DNA from 2 places in the Salinicola sp. CR57 genome. Region 1 is predicted to be linked to the other one. Evidence: predicted binding sites of a transcription regulator. Region 1 holds the regulator's gene; the other holds the start of a gene.

The links. Region 1 encodes FliA, which starts transcription of late flagellar genes. Its sites were predicted from a motif close to CTAAAGTTNNNNNNNNNNCNGCCGATA; they were not measured.
Region 2: a site for FliA is predicted at 4,984-5,010, ahead of flgM (flagellar biosynthesis anti-sigma factor FlgM). Genes of this name have one in related genera too.

What each region holds. Positions count from the first base shown of each region.
Region 1 is NZ_PZJL01000006.1:207,771-214,960, reverse strand. Features, by position in the region: gene DOM56_RS11040 (paraquat-inducible protein A) at 1-943, shown strand, start outside; gene pqiB (intermembrane transport protein PqiB) at 936-2,588, shown strand; gene DOM56_RS11030 (ABC-type transport auxiliary lipoprotein family protein) at 2,585-3,202, shown strand; gene DOM56_RS11025 (RNA polymerase sigma factor FliA) at 3,343-4,041, opposite strand; gene DOM56_RS11020 (flagellar protein FlhE) at 4,172-4,597, opposite strand; gene flhA (flagellar biosynthesis protein FlhA) at 4,594-6,678, opposite strand; gene flhB (flagellar biosynthesis protein FlhB) at 6,675-7,190, opposite strand, start outside.
Region 2 is NZ_PZJL01000006.1:477,442-484,631, reverse strand. Features, by position in the region: gene DOM56_RS12315 (N-acetylmuramoyl-L-alanine amidase) at 1-725, opposite strand, end outside; gene DOM56_RS12310 (DUF3307 domain-containing protein) at 722-1,468, opposite strand; gene DOM56_RS12305 (hypothetical protein) at 1,465-2,097, opposite strand; gene DOM56_RS12300 (sensor domain-containing diguanylate cyclase) at 2,263-3,204, opposite strand; gene DOM56_RS12295 (histone-like nucleoid-structuring protein, MvaT/MvaU family) at 3,722-4,099, shown strand; gene DOM56_RS12290 (flagellar protein FlgN) at 4,170-4,622, opposite strand; gene flgM (flagellar biosynthesis anti-sigma factor FlgM) at 4,662-4,937, opposite strand; gene flgA (flagellar basal body P-ring formation chaperone FlgA) at 5,053-5,742, opposite strand; gene flgB (flagellar basal body rod protein FlgB) at 6,036-6,455, shown strand; gene flgC (flagellar basal body rod protein FlgC) at 6,460-6,870, shown strand; gene DOM56_RS12265 (flagellar hook assembly protein FlgD) at 6,900-7,190, shown strand, end outside.

The sequences.
Region 1 (7,190 bases):
ACGACGTCCGCTGCCACGGAGCTACCGCATCGCTCGCGCGCTCTCCCATCTAGGCCCCTGGATGATGGCGGACGTGTTCGTCATCGGCGCCCTCGTCAGCCTGATCAAGATCGCCGGCATGGCATCCGTCGACCTGGGCCTGTCGTTCTGGGCGTTCTGCGTCTATGCCCTGCTGCTGCTGCTGACCACACGCTCCATCGATACCGACTGGATGTGGTTCTCGCTGGTGGGTGAGCCGCTCGCCCCCGAGGGGTGCCGACCGGGCCAGCCGGCCGCCGAACAGAAGCTCACCGGTTGCCCGACCTGCGGCCTGGTCAATCGCCTCGGCCATTTCGGGCGAGGGCGTTGCCAGCGCTGTGGCGAGCCGCTACGCTTCCGGAGCCCTCACAGTCTGCAGAAGACCTGGGCGCTGCTGATCGCGGCAACTCTCTGCTACATCCCCGCCAATCTCTACCCGATCATGACCACGACGTCGCTGGGCAACGAAACGCCCTCGACCATCATCGGCGGCGTCATGATCTTTCTCGGCCACGGCGATTGGCCCATCGCGCTGGTCATTTTCACCGCCAGTGTCGTAGTGCCGATCGGTAAAGTCTTCGCACTCGGCTGGCTCTGCATTACAGTCCGGCGCAGCGGTGAATCCGAATTCAAGCACAAGCGCCAGAAGCTGTACCGGATCACCGAACTGATCGGGCGCTGGTCGATGATCGACGTCTTCGTGGTCGCCATTCTGGTGTCGCTGGTCCATGCCGGATCGCTGCTGGCGATCACGCCAGGCCCGGCGGCGCTCGCCTTTTCCGCGGTGGTCATCATTACCATGCTGGCCGCGATCAGCTTCGACCCACGCCTGATCTGGGACGCGCGCAACATGCAGCCCCACATGCCGGCCGCGCTCAAACGCCAGTCACCCTATTCGCCCGTCAAGGAAGCCGACGATGCCTGATTCGATGCAACGCGCCAAACGGGTGTCGCAATCGCGACTCTCGCCGATCTGGATAGTGCCTCTACTAGCGGCGCTGATCGGTGCCTGGATGGTGTGGGACAACATTTCCAGCCGAGGGCCGTTGATCACGCTGAACATGGACAACGCCGAGGGCATAGAGGCCGGCAAGACCCTGATCAAGACGCGTAATGTCGAAGTCGGCCATGTCGAGGCCGTCCGCCTGTCCGACGACTTGTCACACACCGTGGTCACGGCGCGCATGTCCAACGACGCGGAGCGAATGCTCAATGCCGAGACACGCTTCTGGGTGGTCAAGCCACGCATCGGGCGTGAGGGCATCAGCGGTCTCAATACCGTGCTGTCCGGCGCTTACATCCAGCTCGCGCCGGGCAAGAGCGATGAAGCCCAGGACAGCTTCGATGTCCTCGAACAGCCTCCGGTCGCACCGCCGGATGCCCCTGGACTCAGGATCAACCTGGTGAGTCAGGTCGGCAATTCGCTCAGCGCCGGCGATCCGGTCACCTACCAGGGCTATACCGTCGGTCGCGTGGAGAGTACCGATTTCGACCCCGACAAACGCGAGATGCGCCACCGCATCTTCATCCAGTCTCCCTACGACAGCCTGGTGACCGATACCACGCGTTTCTGGAGCTCTTCCGGCATCGACGTGCAGCTGGATTCGGAGGGGGTGAACGTCAACCTGGACTCGTTCGAGACGTTGATCAGCGGCGGCGTGACCTTCGGCGTTCCCGAGGATATCGCCCGCGGCAATCCCGCCAAGCAGGACACGACCTACACCCTCTACAACAACGAGGAGAGTGCGCGCGAGGGCACCTATGACCAGTACATCGAATATGTCCTGCTGGTCGACGACACCGTTCGAGGGCTCAGTCGCGGCGCGCCGGTGGAGTATCGTGGCGTGCGCGTGGGCACGGTCGTCAGTGTCCCCTGGCACTTCACTGCCCCGCAGCCCGATACCCTGACCCAGTTCGCGATCCCGGTACTGATTCGGATCGAGCCCCAGCGGCTGGAGAGCAGCGAAAACGTCAACGAGGACATCGACGACCAGGAAGTCAGGGATCGTTTCCAGACCATGTTCAAGGAGTATGGTTTGCGGGCGACACTGAAGGCCGGCAACCTGCTGACCGGCGCACTGTTCGTCGACCTCAACTTCAGCCAGGACGCCGATCCCTACAAGGCGCTGACGTTCGACGGCAAGCCCGTGTTCCCGACCGTTTCCGGTGGTTTCGCCCAGATCGAACAGAAGATCTCGAACCTGCTGGACAAGCTCAACAATCTGCAAGTCGAGCCGATTCTCGACCGCCTGGATCAGACGATGCAGACCTCTCAGCAGACGCTGGAGCAGGTGCGTCAGATCGCCGAATCGGTCAATGCCATCGTCTCCGACCCCGCGACGCAACAGCTACCGGGCAGTCTCAACGACACGCTCCAGGAGTTGCAGAATACGCTGAATGGCTTCTCTGCCGGCTCCTCGGGGTACCGTCAGTTGAATGACACCCTCAAGCAGCTGGAAATATTGATGCGCGATCTGCAGCCGGTGGCCAAGACGCTTCGCGAGCAGCCCAATGCGCTGATCTTCGATCGCGAAGTCCAAACCGACCCTGTGCCGAGAGCTCCCCAATGATGGCCTCACTCATGTTCCGCTGGCGCCGGTTCGGCGCCACGACCCTGCTGATGATCGCGACCGCGGCCCTGGCGGGTTGTGCCGCGCAATCGACACCAACCAATCGCTATACCCTGCCGGAGGTCGAGAGTCCGCCGTCGCCAACGTCATCGATCTCCGGGAATCGGCAACTCAGCGTCAGCCCGGTCGAGGTGGCCAGCTATCTCGATCAGGAAGGTATCGTGATGCAGACCAGCGATATCGAGCTCAATGCCGCCAATCAGAATCTGTGGGCCGAAGAGCTGGGCCACCAGTTGACACGCCAGTTGCGCCAGTCGCTGTCTGCCGAGCTGCCGGGCGTGACGGTCGTCAGCTCGGCTCAGGGCGGCGCTGGGGCGCAGCGGCTATCGCTGAGCGTCGATCAGTTCCAGGGACGCTACGACGGTCGCGCCGTGGCCTCCGGAGAGTGGCAACTCCACGACGGAAACCGGCTGATGATGCAACGACATTTCGACGTGACGCGGCCGCTGGAGAATGACGGTTATCCGGCGCTGGTGCGCGCGTTGGGTGCGGTGTGGAAGGACGTGGCGCGGCAGGTTGCGGCGGCGGTTCGCGCGGCGCCATCCGCGGATTGACAGGCGCCAGTTCGAGGGCCCCGTTCGGACACTGAGTGGCGTCGACCCGGGAGCGGTCACGGTGACCGTCCCCGGGTCGATGAGTCTGTCAGAGCCGGCGGCGTAGAGTTATCCCGGCCTCTCGGCCGACCGGGACCCGATCAGTGATTGAGCCGACTTCTCAGCCGGGAAACCGCCTGGCTGTGCAGTTGGCAGACCCGGGACTCACTGACGCCGAGCACGGCACCGATCTCCTTCAGGTTGAGCTCCTCCTGATAATAGAGCCCCAGCAGCAGTTTCTCGCGTTCCGGCAGCGCATCGATCGCCGCCATGACGTTGGCCCGGTTATCCGCGTCGAGCAGCGCCTCCAGCGGCGATGGCGGCCCCCCCTCGGAAACCGCCGTTACGCCGTTCTCGCTATCGCTCTCGTCGTACGCCAGCAGGAAGCCGTTGTTGGCGTCCGTCAGCAGTTGATGGTATTCGTCGCGGGATATTCCCATCTCGCGAGCTATCTCCCGCTCTTCCGGGGCGCGGCCGAGTTGCTGCTCCAGCCTTCTCACCGCCTGGTCCAGGGCTCGGGCACTGCGCCGCACGCTCCGCGGCATCCAGTCACGACTGCGAAGTTCATCGATCATCGCGCCGCGAATTCGCTGATTGGCATAGGTCGAGAAGCTGGCGCCGTGCGCATTGTCGTAACGGCCCATGGCATCCAGCAGGCCCAGCATTCCGGCCTGGATGAGATCGTCGAGCTCCACGCTGGCGGGCAGGCGCACTTGAAGGGAGAGCGCGTGGCGTCTCACCATCGGCAAGTACTGCTCAATCACTGCGTGCTGATCGATTTTGCCTTGTGCGGTATACATCGAATGGCCTCGTCCAAAAACCCACGGTCACCGAAACGCATGACCCAATGACATCATTATGCCGCCCGCACGCCTAGCCAAGACGGCAAACTGCCCGTTATCCGGCGGCTATTTCGGTTGTTTGTCGGCGTTACCCACGATAATCGATGATCAATTGGCCAGCCGAGACTCTCACCCTGCCGACGCCGTGGTCCTCGATCGGCAACTGGAACCGCAGCCGGAACGGGCTGGCGGCGGAACGTCCCGAGAAGTGCTGCGTTTCCCCCTGACGTCCGGCGAGGGGCAGGCAGAACGTCTGCTGGCATAGCCAGGCCTTCAGCGCCGGCGCAGGCGCATCGGTACGAAACGTCCAGCGAACGCGATCGATCCTCGCCTCCGCGAGGGAGGGCGGCGGCTGGATCTCGACGCCCGCCAGCGGACGCTCCGACATCACCACGGTCTGGCCCGGCAACGGGGCCACCCAGGTTCCCTGGGCAGCCCAGGTCAACGCGATGGGCCATGCGATGATCGTGCCCAGCACGATGCGCCACGACGCTAGCGTGCGCCGACGGTTCATGGCGGCGCGCCAATGGTGGTGGTGACCCGCAGATTGCGATCGTCCGGAATTTCGGCTTGCGAGAGCACCACCAGCGACTTGATCTGGCGACGCAGGAAGCGTGACAGCAACGCGCGCAATCCATGCTGTACCACCAGCACGGTCGGTTCGTCCCGGCTCTGCTGGCGCTCGACCGCGGCGGCCGTCTGCTGCATCAGGGTATCGGCCAGCCCCGGCTCGAGCGCACCGCCGTTGTTGAGCGCCTGGGTGAGAACCTGCTCCAGCCGGGGCTCGAGACTCATGACATGCATCGACTCGCGACCCGGGAACCACTGCTGGGTGATCGCTCGACCCAACGCGACCCGCACCAGGGCGGTCAGCTCATTGGCATCCGACTGCTGCGGGGCGTATTCCGCCAGCACGTCGAGAATCGTGTGCATGTCGCGAATCGGGACATCCTCGGCCAGCAGGTTCTGCAGAATGCGCTGGAGCGACGTCAGCGGCAGCAGCTTGGGTACCACGTCTTCCACCAGCGATTTCTGATGCTCGGCAACCTTGTCCAGCAGTTGCTGGACCTCGGCCCGGCCCAGCATGTCGCCGGCATTCTCGTGCAGCAGGTGATTGAGATGCGTCGCGATCACCGTACTGGCATCGACGACGGTATAGCCGTAAATCTGCGCACGCTCGCGCTGGGCCGTCTCGATCCAGTAAGCCGTCAGCCCGAATGCCGGATCCTGGGTACGACTGCCCTCGATGGCACCGGAAACCTGACCCGGATCGATGGCTAGCCACTTGCCCGGAAACGCCTCCGCCCGCCCGACTTCCACCCCCTTCAGGGTGATCACGTACGCATTGGGGTTGAGCTCCAGATTGTCACGGATATGCACCACCGACGGCAGAAAGCCGACGTCCTGGGCGAACTTCTTGCGCACGCTCTTGATTCGCCCGAGCAGTTCTCCCTTCTGGCGCTGGTCCACCAGCGGGATCAGACGATGCCCCACCTCCAGCCCCAGGGTGTCGACCAATTGCACGTCATCCCAGCTCGCCTCGGGCGTCTCCTGCACCGCAGGTGGCGCTCTCTCCTCCACCGAGCGGACCGCCTGGACCTGTTCACGCCGCAGGATCCACCACCCCAGCGCCGCCAGCACGACGGCAAACAGCAGGAACACGACGTTAGGCATGCCGGGGATCATGCCGAGCAGGCCCATCACACCGGCGGCGAGGAACATCACTCGCGGGTTGTTGAACAACTGGCTCAGCAGCTGCTGGCCGACGTCCTGGTCGGTGTTGACCCGTGACACCGTCACACCCGCCGCGGTCGAGATCACCAGCGCAGGAATCTGGGCAACCAGCCCGTCGCCAACGGTCAGCAGGGTGTAGGTCTTCACGGCTTCGCCGAAGGGCAGGCCGTGCTGGGCGACGCCGATCATCAGCCCGCCGATCAGGTTGATGACCATGATCAAGAGCCCGGCCATGGCATCACCGCGGACGAACTTGCTCGCACCATCCATGGAACCGTAGAACTCCGATTCCTGGTTGATCTCGGTGCGGCGTCTGCGCGCCTCTTCCTCACCGATGAGACCGGCGTTGAGATCGGCATCGATCGCCATCTGCTTGCCTGGCATGGAATCCAGCGTGAAGCGAGCCCCGACTTCGGCGATACGCCCGGCGCCCTTGGTGATGACCATGAAGTTGATGACGACGAGAATCAGGAACACCACCAGACCGACGGCAAAATTGCCCCCGATCAGGAACTCGCCGAAGGCCTCGATCACCTTGCCGGCGGCATCGCCGCCCTGGTGCCCTTCCATCAGCACCACTCGGGTCGAGGCCACGTTCAATGACAGCCGCAGCAGCGTCGAGAACAGCAGCACTGCCGGGAAAGCCGCGAAATCCAGCGGCTTCTCGGTGAACATGCTGACCAGCAGCACCATGATCGACAGCGCGATATTGAAGGTGAAGAACAGGTCGAGCGCGAATGGCGGCAATGGCAGGATCATCATGCTCAATATCATGATGATCAGTACCGGGCCCGCGAGCACCTTGTATTGCGTGTCTGCCGGCCACTTGCGCTGACCGAACCACTGGCTGAGCGCGTTCATTCACTCTCCTTGGATGAATCCGGTGCCGCGTCATCGAGCGCTGCTGGCACGGGTAAGTCACGGGGGGCCGTCGGCACTTCTCCGCCATCGTTTTCGACCTGCTTGAGGCGGAACGCCCAGGCCAGGACTTCGGCTACCGCGGTATACAGATCGCCAGGGATTTCCTGGTCGAGATCGACATGATGATAAAGCGCGCGAGCCAGCGGCGGGGCTTCCAGGCGCGGTATGCGATTCTCGTCGCCGAGTTCGCGGATTCTGGCGGCCACCTGATCGGCGCCCTTGGCGATGACGACCGGGGCGGCCATCGCATCCTGCTGATAGCTCAGTGCGACCGCGTAATGGGTGGGGTTGGTCACGATCACGTCAGCCGTGGGCACCTTGCTCATCATCCGCCGTCTCGCCATGGCCTGCTGCTGCGAGCGGATACGCCCCTTGACGTGGGGATCCCCCTCCGTCTCCTTGTGCTCCTGGCGGATGTCCTCGCGGCTCATCCGCAACTTCTTGCTGTGGCT
Region 2 (7,190 bases), 270 kb from region 1:
TCAAGGATGCCCGTCGTCGCGAGTCGATAACCGTAGGCGCTCAGCGCGTGTTGGTATTGCGCCATGGTTGGCGAGCAGTGCGCGAAACGACGCCGATAGGTGTCGGTGTCTCCCTCGTCGGGCCAGGCTCCCACGCCGGCTTCGTAAAGCCTTTTCCACGGAAAGCGCGGGCCCGGGTCGATCTTGCGCGAGGGCGCGATGTCCGAATGGCCCAGAATCGAGGTCGGCGGAAGGTCATAGCGCTGGATGATATCTCTCGCCAACGCGATGACGGCCTCGATCTGCGGGGCCGGATAGGGCTGCCACTGTCTACCCGAAGCCGTTTCGCTAGGTCCGCGATTGACGATCTCGACACCGATGGAGGTGTCGTTGAGCTGAGTGCGGTCCTCCCAGGCGCTGAGACCGGCGTGCCAGGCCCGCTCGTTCTCGTCGACCAACTGCCACACTCGGGGGGCGCCGCCTTCGGCCCTCGGGTCCCGAACCACCAGGTAGTGCGAGCTGACATGGGGGCCAAGCAGCGTGCGAAGGGCTCGAGGCGCTTCGGAATCGGTGTAGTGCAGGACCAGGTAGCGGACGCGGTGATTGTAGGCCTGCGACTGGTAGGTGTGGTCCGCCACGTAACCCGGCCGGGTCTCCATGTTCGATGAACCGGCGCAGCCGGCCAACGCTGCCACCGCTAGCAGGGCGACGAGTTGGTGCAGTGACCGCGGGAAAGAGAGCTTCATAGCACACTCAGCAGATAACGTGTCAGTAGTCCTAGCGTAAGGGTGATCGAGAAGCTCAACATCGTGCCCAGCAGCACGTATTCGGTGAGTTTCCGGTCGCGATCTTCGTAGAGGTCGCCGAAACGCAGCACCGACTTGGCGGTCAGGAGAAAGCCGATCGCGGCCATCTGGTTGCTCAGCACGAATGTCAGGATGAGAAAACGTTCCAGCATGCCGATTCGGGCGCCCGCGTCGGCCAGGGTACCGCGGGTATCGACGCCTTTGCTCCAGCGACGCATGATCAGCGCGATCAGGACCGAAGCCGGGCGCAGGACCAGCAGATACGCCAGGGCGATCAGCAGCGTCCGAGGTTGCCACAGCAGGCTGACATCGATGGCGAGGGGCAGGGCGCTGCCATCGATCACCCACCACCAGACGACGATCAGAACCAGTAGATGGAGAAGTTGGTCGACGACGAAAAAACTGACACGCTGGGCCGGCATGTAGCTTTTCAGCGTGTCGATCATCCAGTGAGTCAAACCCACGACGCCCGTGCCGATCAAGGCCTCGCGCAAGGGAATGCCAAAAGCGATCAGGATGGCCAGGCACAGCAGCATGTGAATGCCGACATGCCAGTAGAGCGAGCGCGCGCGGAAATGGTGTTGCTGCTTCTGGCGCGCCCAGGCGTCGCTCTGCAGGATGAAATCGGCGACCGTGTGCGACAGCAGCAGCGCCAGGAGCAGCGACAGGCCGGTTTCGCTCATTTCATGGCCTCCAGGCGTTCTCGTGTGAATTCGAGAAAGGCGTGAATCAGCGACCAGCGCGCCGCGCCCAGGCGGCGATTGATGGTCGGTTGCGAGCGTTCCAGGCGTTTGGCCAGTTCACTTTGGGAGTGATCGGAGGTAAGGCTCAGTCGAACCACTTCCGCAGCGTTGTGGCTCCAGTGGCTGATGATGTCATCGGCGAACTGAATCAGCAGATTCAGATCCGGTTGGGGAGACGGGAGGAACAGGCCCAAGCGTTGATGGCCTTGGCCCAATGCGTCCAGGCCTTGACCGGAGCGCACGAATGCCTCCCCATCCGCATTGATGAAGTCTTCCGGCGCGGGCACTTCGCCCTCGCCGATCCCGATGGCGATTCGGGCGTCCCAGCTCTGGCGTCGAGAAGGAGAGTGCTCGAGCAGGCTGGCACGCATGAGGACAGCCGCGACGATAGTGTCCTCGATCCTGGGAACGGCCAACTGGAAGGCGTCACCACGGAACCGCGTGCCCACGGCATCCAGCGTCTGGCCGAGACGTTCGATGCCGGTATCGATCGCGCCGCGCAACTTGCGTTTGTCGGCAATATCGCGGGAGGCAACGATGTCTCCACTGAGCACGCCGATCAATCTCATGAGACTCCTTATCGATATCCAAATGAAACAGCTGGATTATAGAACAAAAAGGCTATTTTTACGCTTATGCATAAAAAAAGCTATTAAGGCAGGGCGCTGAAGATATCGATAAGATGAAGGTAAACGAGTACTGGATATCCATCCAGTTCATGCTTGTAAATTTTGTTATCCGGATGATGTCCGGGTGACCGACTCAACGACAGTGGTATGCGCTGCTGGCGTGTTGTCGGCCCCGATCAGTCTCACCGCTACCCGATTTCGGCCGTGTTCCTTGCAGTCGTAAAGTGCCTGATCCGCGTGGTTGATCATTTCGTCGATATCGATCAACAGGCCGTTGGGGCTCGTTACCACGCCAACGCTGACGGTGACGACTGGGGCGACGGGAGAGTACTCATGCGGCAGCCCAAGCGCCTGGATCATGCCTCGCATCGCGTCTGCCAGGGCCCGGGCTTCCTCATTGCCAGTATTGATCAGCAGCACGAGAAACTCTTCACCACCGAGTCGCACCACGACATCGGTGTCTCGACGGAACGTATCCCTCAACACCCCGGCGATATCCACGAGACAGCTGTCGCCGGCCGGATGGCCATAGTTGTCGTTGTATGCCTTGAAATGATCCACGTCGATCATCATTGCCGATACCGTACAGCTCAGCCGGCGACTCAGCGGGACCAGAATATCCAGGCGCTTTTCCAGCATTCGGCGATTACCGAGTCCCGTCAGCGGGTCGTTGAGGGTCTGCTCCAGTAGCGCGGCGTGGTGGCTTCTGGACTCCTCGATCAACCGCTGGAGTTGCCGTGCCAGTAAACCGACGGCATCGGCACGGCTGGAGAGATCGAAGGGCATTTCACGAGGCGTGGTACTGAAGTCATGTTCGAGGCGGACGTGATCGGCCATGCGTCTGACTGGCACCAGTAGTTGCCGGTTTATCAGCCACAGCGTGGCTGCGAGCCCCGCGAGTCCGATAGGCAGACCGGCCAGTATGACCGTCACCAAGGTACCGCCAGCGATTACCACGAGCCAGGCCGCCGTCAGTATCGCCAGCGAGCTGCCTATCCAGATTCCGGCGAGGACCCCCAGCGTCCGGGCCGACAAGTAATTTTTCATTTTCGGCATGTCTTGAACCGATGTCCTGGTTGCCGAAGACCGCAGTCCGTCGTCGGATGAGTGGAACGCGTACCCATTCGTGCCGAGACGGGGATACGCGTGGTCTCCAGTTCAATATCGACGTTCCGTGGGCGAACTGTAGCGCTATCGTCGGAACCATAAGTAATTAGATGTCATTGATTTAGCGTGCGCTTATCCAGATTTTGCAGACTGATAATCTTAAAGGCCGCCTGTTCGAATAAAGTCTTAACAATCAAATCGGCATCGGACTATCCTTGGTGCTGTTTTTTTGCCGAGACGAACATTGCTCTCAGTTCGGCGATGGCGGTTTGCCCCTGTGGCAAATGTCGGGCGGTCATCGCTTGGAGCCGGTTCGCGAATATGAAGTGAAAGGGATCGTGAGTTAATAAATAGCGGTAATTGGTATGCTTTAAAAAAATCATCCCGACAAGCCTTGCAACTCTGTAAATATCGGCAATAATGTCTTCGCTTAAACCAATCCGCAACGGAACGACGAATGTCTCTACTCAGCGATTATGTCAAGAAAGAACAGCTCCTGAAGCAGCTTGAAGAAGAGCTGAAGCGCATGGAGGGTGATCAGCGCCTGAAATCCGAACTCGAGTTCAAGGAGAAGCTCGAGGCACTGATGGCGGAATACGGTAAGACGACGCGGGACGTCATGGAATTGTTGAGTCCGGCTGAGGGCTCCCAGGCCTCGGCAGCGCCGGCGAGCTCCGCTGGAGGACGCCGCAAGCGCAAGCTGAAAATCTACAAGAACCCCAAGACTGGTGAAGTCGTCGAGACGCGTGGCGGCAATCACAAGACCTTGAAGGCCTGGAAAGACGAGCACGGCGGCGATACCGTCGAATCTTGGGTCGTCAGAACGGAAGACTGAGCATTTACTACTGTTACTTCGCTTGGTCGAAAGAGCCCTCTGCCATCGTTTTGGCGGAGGGTTTTGCTTTTCAAGCCTTGGAACTGATCCCGCCGAAGCCGCCATGTCGGGATTGACCGCTTGGCCCGTAGACGCTGCCACCAATGGCACGATTCAGAAAATCGATAGCCTGTTGGTTATGCTCCAGCCGCTGGGAGATAATGTGGCCGTTGAGACGGTTGGTTTGACGAACCTGTTCCGCCAACCGGCGAATACGCTGCCAGGTCTCCTCCATGCCGGTGGCATTGGCGAACTGGGCCGCGCCTTGGCTGCCGACGCCAAATCCCTGCGACCGTTGATGCTCCCTGCGTAGACCTTCGAGTCGATCAAGCTCGCTCAGTTGCTTTTGTTTCGACGCCGCCAGCGTGCTGAGACGCTCTCCATCGGCATTACCCGAGCCAAGGCAATTGGCCTCGGCATCCAGCGTTTCGGCGAAAGCTTGCAGCAGGGCCTGTTGTTCGCGGAGCAATTCGGCTGGCGTCATGGAAGATTCCTGAATCCGGACCTGAAGTCAGTCAGATGATTAACGCTCACCCAGCATGTCGCGGACGCTCTGGATCAGGCCGTCGGCGATCTTGCCGGTATCGAGTTCGAGCCGGCCCTCGGAGATGGCCTGGCGAATGTCGTTGACGCGAGCAGTGTCGATGTCGCCACTATCGTCAGCGGTCGATATCTGGCTCAACGTCGTGGTCGAACCGGCCGCCGTCTTGGCGTTTCCCAGCGATTCAACACTCTTGCGCTGCTCGGCGGCTTCGTTCTGCGTAGGACGAGTCAGCGGCTGTGTCTGGTCGATTTTCAAAGTCGTTACCTCATGGCTGGATGCACGATGACGGGGTTTCCTACGTTATCGGCAGCGCCCGCGGAAGCTGAAAGCAATTAAGGAAGAGTTTTGTTAAGAAATTTATCCGAGTGGGCTAGAAGTCCACCCGCAGTCGATCCTGTCCTGTCACTCTCCCTTGAAGGATCTGGTTGTTCTCCGTCTTGAGTCGAATCGTACTCCCCAGCCCACCGTTGTCCAGCGCCTCGACGTTGCGACTGACACGAAAGCCCTGGCCAACGGCGGTGAGTACCACCGTGTCGCCACGTTTTACCATCCAGGGCTTGCGCACCATGCTCTCGGTCAGGGTGGTGCCCGGCGGAATACGCCGGGTGGCAACCATGCCGTCCACCTGGGCGGGATCGTCCAGATAGCCACGGCGGAGTCGGGAAATGTCCGTCTGCTGCCAGTCCAGCGTCCTCGCATCGATCCTCTGCCCCGGCTCGATTGGCTGGCTGGCCACCAGATGACGGACGACCGCGGAAACCGTTGCCTGCACGTAGCGGGTGCGGCTGCTGTCGTTGCCGCAGTGCACGCCCACGGTCACCCGGCCTTGGGGAACCCCCGGTCGAGGCAGGAAAGGTTGGGGTGTCGGACAATCCCCGAGATCGGCTGCACGATCCTGAACCGCTATCTTGACCTGATCCCCGAGTGAAGCGGTCTGCTGCTGAAGAAAGCGCGTGACGCTCGCGCTGATCGCATCGTCCGTCGGAATCTCGGTATCCGCTTGCGATATCGAAGGTATCGGTAACAGCGACAGCGCGAACAGCAACGCCATCAGCGTCATGGCTCCGGTCCAGGCGACCCGTCGCAGACCGGGGCGGCACTTCGACCTGGCGCGCTGAAACGTGTCGGGCGGATCTGCTCGCATGTCGTGGACCTCGGTGGCTGGCAGGCTCGCGGTGTACCGCGTCGATCGACGGAATTCCCCATAGTGGAAGCGATTTTAAACGGACCCGCAGCCAGGCATTGATAAAAATGGCGCGCAATTACGGGTCTGTTTACACGTTTGCCACGAACATCCCGCCGCTATTCTCCACTCTGTCAATTTTCCAGCGAACGCCATTCGAGGTGCACGGCATGTTCGACAAGTTGGATAACGCGGTGCGCTTCCAGCAGGAGGCCATCAATCTGCGTGCGGAGCGCCAGCAGGTTCTGGCCAATAACATCGCCAATGCCGATACGCCCAACTTCAAGGCCCGGGATTTCGATTTTCGCGCCGAGTTGAACCGGGTGATGGAGCAGGGTCGCAGCGAGGCTTCCGGTGGGCTGTCACTGGCGCGGACCTCGGCCCGGCACATTCCCGGGCAGGCCGGTGGCGGGACGGGCGTACGGGATCTGCTCTATCGGGTGCCGGATCAGCCCAGTCTCGATGGCAATACGGTCGACATGGATCGGGAGCGTTCGGCCTTTGCCGACAATTCGCTGCGTTATCAGGCGGATGTCACTTTCGTCAGTCGCAAGATCCAAGGGCTGAAGAAAGCCATGCAATCGGAGTAACACGATGTCGATGTTCAGCGTATTCGAAATTTCCGGCTCGGCGCTGTCCGCCAATTCACAGCGGATGAACGTGACGGCCAGCAATCTGGCCAATGCGGACAGTGTCGCCGGTCCTGACGGGCAGCCTTATCACGCCAGGCAGGTGATGTTCCAGGCGATGAGCCAGCAGGGCGGCAGCGCAGGCGGTGTTCGCGTCAACGGTGTGATCGAGGACAACACCACGCCAATGCGAATGGAGTATCGGCCGGGGCACCCGTTGGCGAACGACGAGGGCTACGTGACGATGCCCAATGTCGACCCGGTCAACGAGATGGTGGACATGATCGCCGCCTCACGCTCTTACCAAGCCAACGTCGAGGTCATGAACACCGCCAAGACGCTGATGACGAAAACACTCACCATCGGCGAAGGCTGATCGGTGTCGGTCCATAGCGAGGAGATGTCATGTCCAGTCCGGTGATCGGCAACAGTACCCTGGCCAACATCAATGGCGCGGCCGCCAAGAGCTCTACCACGGGAGTCGACTCCGGCAGCGAGCTCAACGAGCGTTTCATGACGCTGCTGGTGACGCAGTTGAAGAACCAGGACCCGACCAGCCCGATGGAAAACTCGGACATGACGGCGCAACTGGCTCAGATCAACACCGTCAGCGGTATCGAGAAGCTCAACGACAGTCTGTCCGCGATCACCGACCAGATCGACGCGGGCCAGGCGTTACAGGCCACGGCGTTGATC